2 regions of the Solibacillus sp. FSL K6-1554 genome follow, and region 1 is predicted to be linked to the other one. Evidence: riboswitches for the same ligand, from Rfam matches in the RefSeq annotation. Region 1 holds a riboswitch; the other holds the start of a gene.
What was found. A riboswitch is a leader RNA that binds a small molecule or an ion and turns the genes downstream of it on or off. The one in region 1 is predicted to bind thiamine pyrophosphate.
Positions count from the first base shown of each region.

Region 2: another riboswitch for thiamine pyrophosphate. It lies ahead of thiT (energy-coupled thiamine transporter ThiT); the one in region 1 lies ahead of tenA (thiaminase II).

Region 1 covers NZ_JBBOSS010000001.1:2,714,337-2,723,279, forward strand. Annotated here, with positions in the region: gene MHB58_RS13500 (glycine betaine ABC transporter substrate-binding protein) at 1-93, opposite strand, end outside; gene MHB58_RS13505 (bifunctional 2',3'-cyclic-nucleotide 2'-phosphodiesterase/3'-nucleotidase) at 291-2,654, opposite strand; gene thiE (thiamine phosphate synthase) at 2,780-3,397, opposite strand; gene thiD (bifunctional hydroxymethylpyrimidine kinase/phosphomethylpyrimidine kinase) at 3,381-4,193, opposite strand; gene thiM (hydroxyethylthiazole kinase) at 4,190-4,933, opposite strand; gene tenA (thiaminase II) at 4,911-5,603, opposite strand; TPP riboswitch at 5,680-5,778, opposite strand; TPP riboswitch at 5,845-5,943, opposite strand; gene MHB58_RS13530 (NAD(P)H-dependent flavin oxidoreductase) at 6,081-7,061, opposite strand; gene MHB58_RS13535 (glycoside hydrolase family 18 protein) at 7,183-8,439, opposite strand; gene MHB58_RS13540 (cell wall hydrolase) at 8,645-8,943, shown strand, end outside.
Region 2 covers NZ_JBBOSS010000001.1:3,526,013-3,534,955, reverse strand. Annotated here, with positions in the region: gene MHB58_RS17660 (DEAD/DEAH box helicase) at 1-274, shown strand, start outside; gene MHB58_RS17655 (aminopeptidase) at 278-1,507, shown strand; gene MHB58_RS17650 (SGNH/GDSL hydrolase family protein) at 1,529-2,395, shown strand; gene MHB58_RS17645 (exonuclease SbcCD subunit D) at 2,515-3,678, shown strand; gene MHB58_RS17640 (SMC family ATPase) at 3,681-6,734, shown strand; gene MHB58_RS17635 (hypothetical protein) at 6,790-6,918, opposite strand; gene MHB58_RS17630 (DUF4870 domain-containing protein) at 6,986-7,318, opposite strand; TPP riboswitch at 7,435-7,543, shown strand; gene thiT (energy-coupled thiamine transporter ThiT) at 7,674-8,240, shown strand; gene map (type I methionyl aminopeptidase) at 8,431-8,943, shown strand, end outside.

The sequences.
Region 1 (8,943 bases):
ACTTTCTTTATTCTCCGTATCATCTCCGCAAGCAGAAAGTAGCAGCGTGGAAGACATTCCTAAAGTTATACCCATTGTTTTGATTTTGCTCATCTTCTCATCCTCTTTTAAATTTTTTACCTAAAAAGTAACAACTCAATATTAACAACAGGTTGTTACTATGTCAAAAGGTTTTCTAAAAAAATTAGTTACTTACCGGTATTAATTCTTACTCGTAACAGTCATTCAAAACAAACAAAAAAACCTGCAGACAGAAGAAAGGAATTCTTCGCCTACAGGCATTTTTAAAATTATTTTGTTTTTAAACCATACTTGCCAAAGCCGTCTGTACCGTCTCCAATATACTTAATAGCGCTGTTTTCATCCAATACATCAACTGCTTTTTTAGAAGATTCAAATACAACGTTTACGCTATCCGGAATCGGAGCGAACTTCCAGTTGCCATCTGCTGTCGGATCAATTGTTTTTTCGGCTAAAATATAGTCGATAATTGCCTGACGGTTTTCATCCGGATAAATTTCAACCGCAGTCGCATTACGAACACCTGGGAATGTACCATTCGCACGATAGTTATTTGTCGCTACGATAAATTCCTGTGCTGCATCAATTGGCTTCCCGTTATATTGCAGATTGACAATACGTGATGATTGTTCGTTTACAACTTTTCCGCTTGCATCATATTTTGCCGGTTTTGTTACATCAATTTCATACGTCACACCGTCAATAACATCATAATTGTATGAACGGTATTCGGCGTTGATTAATTGCTGTTCTTCTGATTTTGTTGCATCTATTTGATTGAATTGGCCTGCAGACATTTCAAGCCATTCTTTCACATCTGCACCTGTTACCTTCAGCATCGCAAGTGTATTATCATATAAATATAAATCTGCTACATTTTTAATTGCAAGCTCACCTTTTGGTACAAATGTATAGTATTCCGGATCACTTCTTGTTCCGGCTTTGAATGGTGCACCCGCTGACAGGACAGGAAGGTTTTCATACGCTGTACCTTTCAACTTTTCTTTCACATAGATTGACTGGGCATTCGTTACAATTTGAATAGAAGGATCATCTTGAACTTGCGAGAAGTAACTGTGAATGTTCGCTGTCGTTGTCCCTACTGCCTGACGCACATATTTAATTGTTCCTTCATGTGCTTCTTTTACACTTTCTACAACCTTAGCGCTGACAGCATCATTATCTTTTGCGATTTCACGAACCGCGCCAGTTCCTGTTGTAACATCCCATGAGTCGTCTTTTTTCTCAAGCTCTAGATCAATGACCCCTAAATGGCTACCAAATTTACCGGCCATAACAATCGGCTTGCCGTTCATTGTTCCTTTTTCAATATCCACATTTGTTATAGAGCTATCCACTTTACCAGGGAATACGCCATGGGCATGCCCTGTAATGATTGCATCCACATCTTCAATTGTAGATAGTAAATACGATACATCCTCTTCCCCTTTTTCATGTGTAGCATCTCCCATACCAGAGTGTGAAAGTACTACGACAACATCTGCTCCTGCTTCTTTCATTTGCGGAACGACTGTTTTAACAGCCTCTACGGAATCATCGACTGTTACTTTTCCTTCTAAATTTGCTTTATCCCATTTTAAAATTTGAGGTGGCACAATACCTGTTACCCCAATATTAATCAACGTTTTTTCACCGTTTGAATCGACTACTTCTTTTTCAATCATGACATATGGCTCATACATTAATTCCTTTGTCGTTGCATTACGCACATTGGCATTTACATACGGGAATGGGGCATCATCCGTTACTTCATCGATAAATTCCAACCCGTAGTTAAACTCGTGGTTACCATATGTCGCGACATCATAATCAAGTGCGATCATCGCAGCAATCGATGGATGAACTTCGCCGTCTTTTAATTTCGTTACTGACTGAATATACGAGCCAAGTGGCGTTCCTTGTATTGCATCTCCATTGTCAAACAGCACTGTATTTGGATTTTCCTCACGCGCCTTTTCGATTAGCAGCGCAGTTTTTGCCAAACCTAAACTGTTCGTTGGCGTATCTTTGTAATAATCATAGTTTACAATATTTGTGTGAATATCCGTCGTTCCTAAAATACGTAAAGAAACCGTCGTATTTGCCTTTACCGGACTGTATTCTTCCAAAAAGCGCTGAAGAATTTTTTGCATCTGTGCTTTTGTTACAAAATCATTCGGGCGAATCGTTCCGTCTTCAAAGCCTGTCAGTAATCCTGTTGCTACCGCTTTGGCCATTTCCTGGCGATTGCCTTGTCCAATTTTATTTGCATCTTTAAACTGATCCAATACCTTTTCAGAATATGTTTCCTTATCCTGCAATCCTCTTGCCGCAATAAGGAATGCATGTGTGCGTGTCAGTTTTTCGTCTGGTGCAAATTTAGTTGGAGTTTTTCCTTTAATTAACTTTAATTCTACCGCTTTTTCAATATAAGGCTTAAGTGAATCAGGTACATCCTGAAATTTTACAGTCTGACCAGTACCGACCTCTACTCCCAATGCATCGATTACGGCCTTCACAAACACTCCACGTGTCATATCTTCATTTGTAGAGACTGGTGCCGCTGAAACTGCTGACATGCCACTTGCTAAAAGTGTTAGCGTTAAGGCTGATGCAGATAGTTTTTTCAACATTTCTTTCACTCCCATATTCTGTAGTGTATAACAGAACTATCATACTAAATTGCCAGAATAGTAGAAAAGAGTAATTTGGTACAGGTTATTCCAATCAAAATAGTACTTATATGACAGAATTTAACTTACAGTGAATTTACAGCCTCTTTTATATTATCGCTATGACTGATTGCAGAAATAACGGCGACTCCATTTACTCCGGTTTGTCTAACAATGAAACTATTTTCTACAGAGATTCCGCCAATTGCTACAATCGGGAATTGGGGGTACTGAGATTTCGCTTCTTGCAGTAACGTCAGCCCTACTGGTGCTCTCGCATCATCTTTTGTATAAGTTTCATAAATTGGACCAATTCCCGCATAATCCGCCCCATTTGCAATGGCCATTTCGAGTTGCTCCATCGTATGAACCGATACACCGATGATTTTATTTTTCGCGCAAGATCTAAATTGTTTAATACCGGTGTCTTCCTGCCCTACATGAATACCATCTGCATTTAATGTTAATGCAAGCTCGACATCATCATTAATAATAAACGGCACTTTATATGTTTGGCACAGCTTTTGGCATTGACGGGCAAACTCTGCATACGCATCGCCTTTTAATGCATTTTTTCCTTTTTCTCTCAGTTGGAACATCGTAATGCCTGCCTGTAACGCTTCTTCCAAAACAAGCAACGGTTCGCGTTTACAATTGGCCGTTCCCATCACAAAATATTTATTCAAATCAAAAGACATGGACATCGCACATCCCCCGCTGTTCATGATAGGCGAAATGATTTGTCGGACCGAACCCGTGACCAATATTAAGCGGATGACGGATTGCAAGCTGCACATATTTTTTTGCTTCTATTATGGCTGCCTCTATCGATCTGCCTTTTGCCATTTCCGCGGTAATCGCTGCAGAAAATGTACATCCTGTACCGTGAGTATGTTTCGTATCCACCCGCTCGGTTTTCATTTTAAATGGTTGCGTCCCGCGAATGAAAACCGTATCTGTCGCATGCTTACTGTTTAAGTGACCACCCTTAATGACAACACATTTCAGCCCCAGACTTAATAAATCATGCGCCGCTGATGCGATATCCTTTTCCGTTTGTATTTTATAGCCTGTCAGGATTTCCGCTTCCGGTATATTCGGGGTACAAACGGTTGCGAGCGGCAATAACTTTTCTTTAAGAGCTGTTGTTGCCTGCTGCTCTAGCAAACTGGCACCGCCTTTTGCAATCATGACCGGATCAACGACAAGCGGAATATCCGTATTTTTTAGTAAAGTCACAATGGCTTCGATAATTTCAGCACTAAACAGCATCCCTGTCTTAATTGCCTTTACGTCGAAATCTTGAAGTACTGCCTTTAGCTGAGCTTGAACGAAATCAGCCGTTGTCGGAAAAATTCCATGCACTCCTTCAGTATTTTGTGCGGTTAATGCGGTGATTACTGATGTACCGAATACACGGAGTTCCTGAAACGTTTTTAAATCGGCTTGAATCCCGGCACCGCCACCGCTATCCGATCCTGCTATCGTACATGTAATCATTTTCGTCCCCCCGCTAAATTTTCTAGTTCATTCAAGAAATTTGTGTGGAAATTTCCTATAGTTGCAACAGAATTGGCACTTGCCTGTTTATATTCATTAAGTAGCGTCATTAAGTCATCAAACGGTTCTTTACTGTTTGCAAGCACCGCTGCACATAAGGCACTAAGCAAGCAGCCACTCCCCGTCATTTTTGTCACCTTTTCATGACCACCCGCTACAAATTCCACTCTTTTCCCATCAGTAATAACATCTTGTTCTCCTGTTACGATCACAATACATTGATAGTTATTAGCCAACTTTTTGGCAGTCACTGCAACATCGATATCTCCTTTGCCACTATCCACACCTTTAGACGCCCAATTTACTCCCGCCAGAGCCGCCATTTCTCCAATATTGCAACGGATTACATTAATCTTTAAACGATCGAGCAGTTGTTGTGCTGTCTCCGCTCGAAACTTCGTTGCCCCTACACCTACTGGATCAAGGACAACGGGAGTATTATGCATGTTTGCGCTAAGTCCTGCTTTCTTCATCGACTCTATTGTCCGTTCATTCAAAGTGCCCATATTTAAAAGTAAAGCATTCGCCTGGGCAGCCATTTCCCCCACTTCTTCTATTGCATCCGCCATTACTGGTGAAGCTCCTACCGCCAGCAAGCCATTCGCTGTAAAGTTTGCGACAACATAGTTGGTAATACAATGAACTAATGGTTGTTTATTATAAATTGCTTGCAGACTCATTTACATACACTCCTTGTTCCCAGCTTTGCTTCGTCCAAGGCATTTCCCAAAACATCCATTCGTAATAACAGCTTTTCTTAAAATGCTCCTGTAATACTTTAAGCTTTGCAGGTTGTTCTTTCGCATATCGATCTAGCATCGATTTTTGTACTTCAATATTTTGAAGCATCTCCTCGGAAGCATATAATGCAATCCACTGTTCATAAAGAGGTATATTGGGGCATGCATCTTTTAATCTTTGCCCAATTTCCTGATACAGCCATGGGCATGGCAGGATTGCCGCAAATGCTTCTGCTACATCTCCGTTATGCACTGCATTGTACATATGGCTCACATAGTTATAGGCTGCTGGTGCTGGTTCGAATTGTTCTAAATCATCCACAGTCACACCTAATTCTTTAAACGTTGTACGGTGTAACTCAAGCTCGGCATCATGGATAAACTTTGCTGTTTGCAGAAAATATTGAACATCATCATCCGTTGTCGCTTTTGCAGCTGCAAGAGCTAATACTTTCGTATAATGTTTTAAATAATACGCATCCTGCAGCATATAAAACTTAAACTTCTCAAGCGGTAGACTCCCATCTGCAATCCCTTGTACAAAAGGATGATAAAAGCTAGCCTCCCAATAAAAATCCGTTTCTTTTCTTACCTTTTCACAAAATCCCATTGTTACTCCTCCTTTTTGTTGGCGGAAGCACAAAAAAGACGTCTCAACATATAGAGAGACGTCCCCAAAAAGTGTAGATACACTTTTCATTGCTCCCTACGTCCGTATTAACGGCCAGGTTCCAAGGGTCAGGTTTTAACCTTCTCAACACTGCTGTGTCCCCCCGCAAATCAAATGCTTGTGTATTTGCAAAAGAAAGACTCCACGTAAAATATACGCGGAGCCAAAGTAAGTACATATGTATAGCTTGTACTTTGCTCCCTACGTCCGTATTAACGGTCAGGTTCTAAGGGTCAGGTTTTAACCTTCTCAACACTGCTGTGTCCCCCCGCAAATGCATTTAATTACCCAGAGTGTAACAAATTAATTCGACCCGGGCAAGTGAATTCACAAAATTACGAAATTAATAGTTCAATAACAAATTCACAAAATAGCGCATCGTTAGTAAAAATTTTGTTACTAATGATGCGCTGACATCTATTGTAGATGGGTTACTGCAGATCTTTTACCAGTCAGTTCCTGATAAGCCTGAGCATATTCCTCGGCCAGTTTATCGACATATTGTTTTGTGGAAGTAATCTCTTTAATCGCGCCAATTCCTTGCCCGCTGCCCCAAATATCTTTCCAGGCTTTTGCGGTATTATCGTTAAAGTTCATTGCTGAAGGATCACTTTCTTTTAAATTACTCGGGTCCATCCCCGCGTTCATGATAGAACCTTTCAAATAATTCCCGTGGATTCCTGTAAATAAATTGCTGTATACAATATCTTCTGCAGTACTATCAACAATCATCTGTTTATATTCTTGACGAGCAAACGCTTCTTCGGTCGCGATGAATGGTGAACCGATATAGCCAAAATCAGCCCCCATCGCCTGTGCAGCCAATACCGAATGTCCTCGTGCGATTGATCCTGATAAAGCTAATGGACCGTCAAACCATTCACGGATTTCCTGTACGAGCGCAAATGGGCTTTGCTGACCTGCATGGCCACCTGCACCTGTTGCTACAGCAATGATGCCGTCTGCACCTTTTTGAATCGCTTTTTTTGCAAAATGATTGTTAATGACATCATGGAAAACGATGCCTCCATAACTATGTGCTGCCTCAAATACTTCTTCACGTGCACCAAGTGAAGTAATAATAATCGGAACTTTATATTTCACACAAAGCTCCATATCCTGTTCCAGACGTTCATTTGTTTTATGAACAATCTGATTAATGGCAAATGGCGCAGCCGGCTGATCCGGATTTTTGGCATTATAGCTGGCCAACTCCTCTGTAATTTCAGCTAACCATTCATCCAACTGGCTTGCCGGTCTTGCATTTAACGCAGGCATTGACCCAACTATTCCTGCCTTACATTGTTCAATGACCAATTGCGGATTGCTAATAATAAACAATGGTGCCCCGATTACTGGGATACGTAAGTTTTGTAAAATTTCCGGAATATTCCCCATCTATAATCCCCCTTTTATTCAGCTACTACTAATACTTCATCAGCTTCAATAAAATCTCCTTCTTAATTTAGATGACAATCAAAAAGTCAGATGTTTTTTCATCTGACTTTCTTTCCTTTTGCTATTTCTTCACTACATTAAAATTAGCCCCGATGAGCTGCCAATTTTGCGGGAATGGCAGACCGAGCTTCCAATAGCCGACTCCGCGCAAATTTAATCGCTTTACTAAATCGAACTTCGCCTGAATCGAACGCGCATCTTCAAACCAGACAATATGTGAACGCCCTTGCTCATCATAATAGTTAAAGTAGGGTGCCTGTGCTGTATAGTCAAATTGGATTGCCGCGTTGTAGCGTTTGGCCACTTCAATTGCACGTTGCGGGCTTATCGCTTCTGCGTAATCTCCTCCTTGTACAAAAGGTAATGTCCAATCGTAACCATACAAATTTTGCCCAAGTAAAATTTTATTTGCAGGAATTTCTGTTAATGCATACTGTACTACTTGTTCGACTTGCGGCAGCGGAGAAACGGCCATTGGAGGTCCAGCAGAATATCCCCATTCATATGTCATCAACATAACAAAATCCACTATTTCGCCGTGCGCCTTATAGTCATGGCCCATAAACCATTCCCCCGGCTGATCGGCTCTCGTTTTTGGAGCCAATGCGGTAGAAACGGTATATCCTTCCGCATGCATACGCTCGACAGCTCTTCGGAGAAAATTATTATAAGCTTCCCGCTGATCGCGTGCAATCCGTTCAAAATCAAAATGAATATCCGAAATATTTCCGATACGCTTTGCTTCAGCAATGATATTGTCCAGCAGTAAATTTTGAACAGCAACACTTTGGAAAATATCACGTGCTAGCTCAGCACTAAACTGATAATCCTCGAGATTAGTGATTGCCATTGCTATTCCTGTATTATTTTGTTCAGCAATTTCCGGTAATGGGTTAATTGTAGGCGCTTTTAATGAACCATCCCGTCTTGCTTCAAAACTGAAAATAGCTAAATACGTTAAATAAGGACTTGCCTCCCGAACTTGGTCGAGCAGCGTATCACTTATTTCATCGCCTCTTGGTTCTACATATGCCAAAATTTCTGCGGACCTTTTAGTTGGTTCCGGTATATACAATGAGGTGCCAATCATCAGCAACGCATCTGGATTCAAGCCATTTGCTTGTGCGAGCGTTAAATAATTCACCTGAAAACGTTGACCAATTGACCATAAACTATCCCCTGGCTGTACAATATAATACTGCCCTTTCAATGGAACGACCAATGCTTGCCCGACCACTAACCGGGCCGGCTCCGGAATTTGGTTGGCTTCCACTAAACTCTGCACCGTTGTTCCATAAGCCTGTGCGATTGCCCACAATGATTCTCCCGGTTGTACTACATGAATTTGAATTGTCCGTCCTCCTTTTCCTATGTACTAATTTATGAACTATATACCGTATTAATGCGGAAAGATAGGTTAGAAATATATAAGTAACCATGACAAAAAACAATATTATACATTTTCATTCATTCATATGCGCAACCAGGTTGACTGTTTCATACTATAGTTGTGAGGTGAAAAAATGCCAAGAGTAAAATACCGGGATTCCGATGTGGATTTGATGGCACGAATGATGCGGGCTGAGGCTGAAGGTGAAGGAAAACAAGGGATGCTGTATGTCGGAAATGTAATTGTGAACCGAGCTGTTGCTTCATGCCTGGATTTTAATGATGTGAGAACAATCGAGCAGGTTATTTTCCAAGTACAGGGCAATAACTATTCTTTTGAGGCGGTACAAAAAGGAAACATGTTTTATCAGAGGGCTAGAGAGACTGAAAGAAGATTAGCAAGACAGACGCTGGACTATTGGCGAGACCATCC
Region 2 (8,943 bases), 810 kb from region 1:
ACACCGTTCAGGACGTACTGGACGTGCCGGTGCAGACGGAGAAGTATTGACATTACTATCTTACAAGGACGAAAAGACATTCAAAAAATGGTTGCGTGATCTTTCCTTAAAAGGTGTTCAAAAAGTTTGGACACAAGGACAACTTGTCGAGGGAAATGCTAAGACAGTAAATTCAAAAGCGGCACCCGCAGCAAACAAAGCATCAGAGAAAAAGCCGTATCAACCAAAGTCCAATAAAAAAGGCATGACTTTCAGTAAGAAAAAGGAGAAATAATTCATGACATTCCAAGAGAAGTTAGAGCAATTTGCAGATTTAGCCGTTCGAATCGGAGTAAATATTCAAAAAGGACAATATTTATTAATTAACACATCTACGGATACGCTGGACTTTACACGTATTGTCGTTAAAAAAGCATATGAAGCAGGCGCAAGCCGTGTTCATGTTAACTTAACTGATGCCAGCTTTGAACGTGCTTATTATGAGAATGTTACAGTGGAAGAAACAGCTAATTTCCCGAAATGGGTTGTCGCACAACGTGAAGAATTAATTGAACGTAAAGGTGCACTTCTTTGGATCGATGCGGAAAATCCTGATTTACTGGCAGGTATTGATTCAGAAAAGATCGGAGCACAGCAAAAAGCAGCAGGTACGGCATTAGTCAATTACCGTAAAGCTGTTATGAATGATGATATCGCTTGGTCAATTATTGCTGTTCCTTCGCCGAAATGGGCGGCAAAAGTATTCCCTGATTTACCGGAAAAGGAGCAGGTTCCTGCACTATGGGATGCTATTTTCAAAACAGTACGTATTGGTGAAGGGGATGCGGTAGGAAACTGGCAAACTCATATTGAAAACTTACACGCACGTGCAGATCAGCTGAACAAGAAAAAGTATGCGAAGCTTCACTACACGGCTCCTGGTACAGACTTGACGATTGAACTACCGGAAAAACATTTGTGGAAAAGCGGAAGCAGCGAAGCACCTGATGGCACGACATTCATCGCGAATATGCCGACAGAAGAAGTCTTTACGCTGCCTGCAAAATTTGGTGTAAACGGCTATGTATCCAATACGAAACCGCTCGTTTATAAAGGGAATATTATTGATGATTTTAAGCTGACATTTGAAAAGGGTAAAATCGTTAATGTTGAGGCAAAAGTAGGTCAGGACTTATTAAAGCAGCTAATTGCTTCCGATGAAGGTTCTTCATATTTGGGAGAGGTTGCATTAGTACCGCATGAGTCACCTATTTCTTCATCTAATATTTTATATTACAACACATTATTTGATGAAAATGCCTCTAACCATTTAGCAATCGGAGAAGCATATCCGACGTGCTATGAAGGTGGCAAGGAACTTGAAAAGGGCCAACTGGAAGCACTGGGCATTAATACGTCGATTACACATGAGGATTTCATGATCGGCAGTGCGGAAATGGATATTGATGGGATTCTGGCAGATGGCACAACAGAACCGATTTTCAGAAAAGGTAATTGGGCATTCTAACAAAAGAAGTGGGGTGAATAAATGCGAAAAATAATAGGGATTCTTATTTTTTGTATTGTCCTGTTTCCAACGGGAGCATTAGCCAATGAACGAGAAGTTTATATTGCACTTGGCGACTCTTTGGCAGCAGGGCAAACACCTTACAGTCAAATTGATGCAGGATATACGGATTACATTGCTTTGCAGCTAGAGCGACATGGTAAGCTCGCACATTTTTCAAAAGAGCTTACTTTCCCCGGATACCGTGTTGGAAATGTAATGGAAACAGTTCAGTCCGAAAAGGCAGCACCATTACTAAGTGAAGCAACATTGATCACACTGTCAGCCGGAGCGAATAATTTACTGCCGCTCATTACACATAACCCTCAACAGGGAACACTCGCTTTTAGTCAGCTTAACGCCAATTTCGCTTTAAATGAAGTAAGGAATCAGATGAGAGAGCTGCTTTCAATAATTAACGAAAAGGCCCCGAAAGCGACAGTATATGTACTTGGCTATTATTTCCCTTATGTAAGTGTTCATAAAGAACAGGTAGACGGAGCAGTAGAAGCGGTGCAGCTTTTAAATGCGATATTAAAGCAGGAAACAGAAGCGGCAGGCCATATATTTGTAGATGTTTATGAAACATTTGATCAGCAGCGTTCAACATATTTGCCGAACGTGGCGGATGTGCATCCAAACCAGCTTGGGTACCGTATTATGGCTAATGAAATGCTGAAAAGCTATAGCGGTAATGAGGCACTTATATTGCCAATCGATGCAATGCCAGCACCAAATCCGAAAACATTTGAAGAAATGCTGAGGATCCAACAAAATAAGTTAGCAGTAGAAGACGTACCATTTATAGCACTGCATAATCTTGATCGACCAATCCCGATCTTAGTATAAAAAGCATTCCGACAATATTTATTGGAGGAGACCACATCGTACGAACGAATATTCGTACTATGTGGTTTTTTTATTTTTCCTCATGTACACTTATAGTTAGAAGATAGGAGGCGGTATTCATGAAAATTTTTCATACAGCAGATTGGCATTTAGGAAAAATAGTACAAGGTGTATCGATGACAAGAGACCAGCAATTTGTGCTTGAACAGTTTATCGAAGAAATCAGAAAAGAAAAGCCGGATGTCATCATTATTGCCGGAGATTTGTACGATCGTTCTGTACCACCGACAGATGCAATCCAACTATTAAATAAAACGTTGAAGGAAATTTTAGTCGATGAGAAAACACCGATTTTAGCAATTGCTGGAAATCATGATAGCGCTACACGTTTAAATTTTGGCAGTGAATTTATGAAGGCGAGCGGGTTACATATCGTTGGCCATTTAGAACAGAATATCGATCCGGTCATAATGCACGATGAATACGGAGAAGTTCATTTTTATTTAGTTCCATTTGCGGAGCCTTCAATTGTACGGGCAGTATTTGACGATCAATCCGTTACAACTCATGAAGCGGCGATGGCGAAAATCATTGAACAGATTAAACAGACAATGGACTGTACGAAACGTAATATCATTATCGGCCATGCTTTCATTACAAAAGACGGGATGCCGGAACCGAATACGAGTGACTCTGAACGCAAGTTGACGATTGGCGGGACGGAGTGTATCAGTTCAGCGTTGTTTGAACCATTCTGTTATACAGCGTTAGGCCATTTACACCAGGCCCACTTTGTCGCAAACGAGAAAATCCAATATGCAGGATCACCACTTAAGTATTCAGAATCTGAAGTGACACATAAAAAGGGATTTTTAATTGTTGATTTAAATGAAGACGGGTCAGTGACGATTGAAAAAAGAATGCTTACCCCAGTACGGGATATGCGTGTCGTGACGGGAATGCTTGAGGATATATTGCAGCATAAAGTAAACGACGATTATGTATTTGTAAAATTACAGGATGAACATTATGTAAAAGGTGCTGCCGAACTTGTCCGCACAGTTTATCCCAATGCTTTGCATATTGAACGAACGGTTGTGTATGAACAGCTTGAACAGCATGCGACAACAATGAACCGTGTTCAGATGGATGATTCGGAACTGTTTGAGCTATTTTATACGGAAATGACAGGCAAGCCTTTAAGTGATGAAATAAAAGAGATTTATACTGATGTTTTAGAGCAGCTAATCGAAAATGAACGTGAAAAACAGGAGGTGCTGTAACGATGAAACCAATAAAATTATCGATGACAGCATTTGGACCATATCATCAAAAAGAAGTCATTGATTTTACTAAACTCCATGAACATGGAATTTTTGTCGTTTCCGGTGCAACGGGCGCGGGAAAAACGACTATTTTTGATGCGATTACGTTTGCGCTTTATGATTCTGGAAGTGGAGAGGATCGGGAAAAGTCGCTGTTTTTGCGCAGTGATTTTGCGGATGAAGCAGTTGATACGGAAGTCGAACTGGAATTTGAAGTACGCGGTCGCCTTTACCGTATTTGGCGGAAATTTGGTCATGACGGGGCAAGTGCAAAGCGCGAGTTTTTTGAAATTACGGATGGGGTCACTGTGCCCGCTGTAGAGAAGTTTCAAGTGAAGCTCATTCAGTCGAAAATTGAAGAACTGATCGGCTTAACACAGTCCCAGTTCAATCAAATCGTCATGCTGCCGCAAGGAGAATTTCAAAAGCTCCTCACTTCGGAATCAAAGCATAAAGAAGAGATTTTCCGAAAAATTTTTAAAACGGAACGCTTTACGAAAATGGTGGAACTGCTGAAAGAGAAAAAGAATATTGCTGAAAAGCATTATGAACAAGCAAGGATGCAGCAGGATAATACGATTCATGATATTCGGTCCCGCCTCCCGCACAGAGAATCGGAACTGTTTACAGCTCTGAACAATGATGTCATTAATCTGTATCAAGTAAAAACGGCATTGGAAACAGAACAGCAATTTTATGAAGAGCAATGTGCGGCATTAAAAGGGCAATATGCAGCCTCGAAAACGCATTTACAAACGTTAGTTAAATCATTAAATGAGCAAAGGCTGTTAAATGAGCGAATTGAAAAGTTTTTAATCAGGAAAGCCCGGCTCGATGAATTGCTGCAGCAAAAGGATAAAATACAAGCAGAACAACAGAAACTTGTACTTGCAAAAAAGGCTAATCAAATAGAACCTTTAGAACGTGAATATGAGAAGGTAAAACGGCAGCTTGAACAAGCCGAAGTTACCTTACAGAAAGCAAAGGCTGACTATGAACGTGCACAGGCACAACTTCTGCAGGCGACAAATCACTATCAGGAGCAAAAGCAGCATGAGCCACTGTTGGATGAATTTACGAAATCAATTTCACAGCTTGAACAGCTTGTCCCGATCTATCAATCGATTAATACGCAGCGGGAAAAGGTGGCAAAGCTTGCAGAAAACCAGAAAAACGCAAAGCAATTATTTGATAAGCTCCAAAAGGAAGCAGCTTCTTTAAAAGAAAAACATCAACAGCAGCAGGCTATTATAAATGAGCTGGAAGATGCGACAGTGACGTACCATGAAACGTATGAAGCACATGCTGTATTAACACGAAAAATTGAAATGGCAAAAGAAGTGGCTGCAATACAAAAGAATATAGAAACTTTAGTGAAACAGCTTGCTGATAAGAAACAAATTGCCGATGGAGCGCAACAGAAGCTGCAAAATATGGAGCAGCAAATACGCAGCAATCAGGCAGCGTTTCTAGCGGCTTCATTACATCATGGGGAAGCATGTCCTGTATGTGGGAGCACGGAGCATCCAGCCATTCATAATAGCGAAGCGTTTACCATTGATGAAAATGCACTGGAACATCTTCGTCAAGAAGGCGACCGTGCTATGCAAAGCTTTTATCAGGTCAATTCGAAATTGGATGTTGAAAAGGCAGCATTGGAACAGAAAAGAAATGCTCTAGAGTTACTGAACGTTGATCTTTCACAACTACATTATTATGAACAGCAATTGGCCGAACTGACTGAGCAATTGACAAAGCAAAAGCAGCAGCAGGCACAGCTCATCACTGAAAAGAAAACGATGGCACAGCTTATTGAAAGTAAAGAAGTGCTGCAAGGCCGTATTGAAAAAGGGCAGCAATATGTAGTCGATATCGATAAACAATATGCACAAGAAAAAGGGAAGCTTGAGCAAAGTGAGCAGTCATTATTGCCTCAGTTTTCTACATTGGATGAAGTAACACAAGAATTGGCCAGCCAGCAGCAAAAACACCGCCATTTAAAAAGTGCAATTCAAAGTGCACTGGAGGCAATGCAAAAAATCCAATTAGATGAAAAATCTTGTGAAGTGAACCATCTACATGCACAAAACCTTGTAACAGAAAAACAGCAGGAGACTCTTTCAGCGCAAAAAGCGTTTGATACAGCATTGCAGCAAGAAAGTTTTGACTTGGAAACATATAAGAATGCGTTACTGCCATTAAATGTTCAGCAGCAAATTCAGGATGAAGTTGAAGCTTACAAGCAAAATGTTCATACATTATCTGTTCAAATTTCCGAGGAAGAACCTTTGCTCGAAGGAAAAGAACGGGCTGATTTAACGGCAAGTGAGCAACAGATTCATGAGCTGAATGAGCAAATCGAGGCACAGTATTCTAAAATTACATTAACCCAGTCCTATGTTGAGCAATGTGAGGAAACTCTCGAAAAACTTGACCAATTCGCACAGCAGATCGAAAGCTATAAAGCGAAACTGATACAGGTGGAGCATGTTTATAATTTAATCCGTGGACAAAACGATTCGAAAATTTCATTTGAGCGATTTGTGCAAATTGGTTATTTGGAAAAAGTAACCCATGCGGCAAATGAACGATTACGTGTCTTATCAAATGGTCAATACTTCCTGAAATCGACAGGTCGTAAAGAAGGAAATGCACAAAGCGGGCTCAGTATCGATGTATATGACAGCCATACAGGACAAACGCGGGATGTAAAAACATTGTCCGGCGGTGAAAAATTCAATGCCTCACTTTCATTAGCTTTAGGAATGGCCGATGTTATTCAAAGTGTTCAAGGAAGTGTGCATATCGATACGATGTTTATCGATGAAGGCTTCGGTACATTGGATGAGGAAGCGTTAAGACGGGCAATCGATATTTTGATCGATCTTCAGCAAACAGGCCGCCTAATCGGCGTCATCTCCCATGTGGCCGAATTAAAAGCAGCAATGCCTGCCATTTTACAAGTCCAAAAGCTAAAAGAAGGCTACAGTAAAACGGAAATTATTATTAAATAAAGACAACAAAAAACACATTTCACACGAGTTTTAGTGCGAAATGTGTTTTTCTGCGTTAACGTTTTGGCGTTCGTCGTGTAGTTGCTGGTTGGGGTGCAGATTTTTTATCCATCATTTTTTTAATGATCGGGTACACGATCGGTCCATATTTAATTGCGGTTTTAATGAGTTTATTTAATTTCATGATATACACTCCTTAACGAATACATTTCGTATAAAAAATATACCCAAAGAAGGAGCTATCATAAACATTAACGTAAAACTTTAATCGCTTGGACTAGATTCCAAATCGCCAGAATAAACGTAATAAGGACTAAAAGAATAAATCCGATAAAATGTGAACTAATAAAGAAATCCTGCACGCTCACTGTCAAAGTATTATTCCAGGAAAGAACGGAAGTGAAAAAGTAAATCATGTACAAAATCCCTAACAGTATTGGAATAAGTTGAGAAATAAAAGCTTTTTTAGAATGGCCTTTAACGGCTTGATCTTTCGTAACGATAAATATAATTACCGGTAAAATAAACGGTGCAAAATAAAAGCTCAAATAGCTTAATGCACTTAAACCTTTCGATTGATCCATCATTTATCACTCCTTCGTATCTATTATATGTAATTCTAGTACGTTTCAAAATAATAGCTGTTGAAAGTTGTAGAAATATTCGTTACAATGAGCATGTTCAAACAATAAAAATTTAGATGTACCACAAGGGGTGCCGAGAAAGTCGGCTGAGATTGTGCACGGGATTGCACTGACTCTTTGAACCTGTAAGTTAGCACTTGCGTAGGGATGTGGATAGAATCCGACTGTTCAAACGATAGTCAGGCTTTTGTCCTGATTATCGTTTTTTGCTTTTTCTAAATACCTAGAAGAAGTAAAAGTTCCATTCTATCCCTCTTCACTTTTGTTACATCGGATAAAAGAAAGGGGAATTGTTATGGACAGAAAAAAATTATTGATGATGGTGGAGATAGCGATATTTGCTGCCATCGGACTTGTATTGGACCAAGTATCTTTTAAAATGTGGGCACAGGGCGGGTCAATCAGCTTTGTTATGGTACCGATTATGTTAATGGCCATTCGTTGGGGGCTAACAGCAGGACTTGCAACTGGCTTGCTGATCGGCGTTATGCAAATGATGTTCGGCGCTTACATAGTACACTGGCTTCAGGCGATTTTAGATTACGGTCTTGCCTTTACAGTAGTAGGGTTAGCGGCAATTGTAAGAAAGCCATTATTACAGGCAACACAATCACTCAATAAAGTAAAAATGGCAATTTATATCGTAATAGGAGCTCTAATAGGCGGAGCTTTAAGATTTGTTTCGCACTTGCTTGCAGGTGTCGTGTTCTTTAAAGAGTACGCAGGCGATGATAATGTGTGGATCTACTCAATAATTTATAACAGTACTTATATGGTACCTGCAACAATAATTACAGCGGTTATTGCAGTTATATTATTCACATCTGCACCCCGTTTACTCCAAAAAGCACAAACACCATAATGAATGGAAAACTCAAAGCTTGCAGCAAGGGATTATTTTCCCGATGCAAGCTTTTTCTAATTTCTATTGTACAATGTCGTATTAATTTGATCATAAATCCAAATAATTTTAAAATCCTTGAACAATTACAACCGATATTAAGTATGCTATAGTTAAGGGTAGACATTGTTTAAGAGGAAGGAAGTTACACATGATTGTTACTACACAAGAAGAAATAGAAGCGTTTAAAAAAATTGGACGCATTTGTGCTGAAATTCGCGAGGCAATGAAAGCTGCGACAGTACCTGGCGTGACAACGAAAGAATTAGATGAAATTGCAGGCCGTATGTTTGCGGAAGCAGGCGCGGTTTCTGGTCCTAAAGACGAATACGATTTTCCGGGATATACATGCATTTCAGTAAATCACGAAGTTGCACATGGCATTCCAGGGAACAAGGTTATTCAGGACGGCGATATCGTAAACATTGATGTTTCGGGCTCTTTAAACGGATACTTTGCAGATACAGGTATTTCTTTTGTTGTTGGTGAAGGTTATGAAGATAAAGAAAAACTTTGCTCTGTAGCAAAATCAGCATTTGACCGTGCGATGACAAAGGTTAAAGCAGGTTCGAAATTAAATCAGATCGGTAAAGCAGTAGAGCGTGAAGCACGTGATCACGGGTTGACGGTAATTATGAACTTAACAGGACACGGCTTAGGTAAA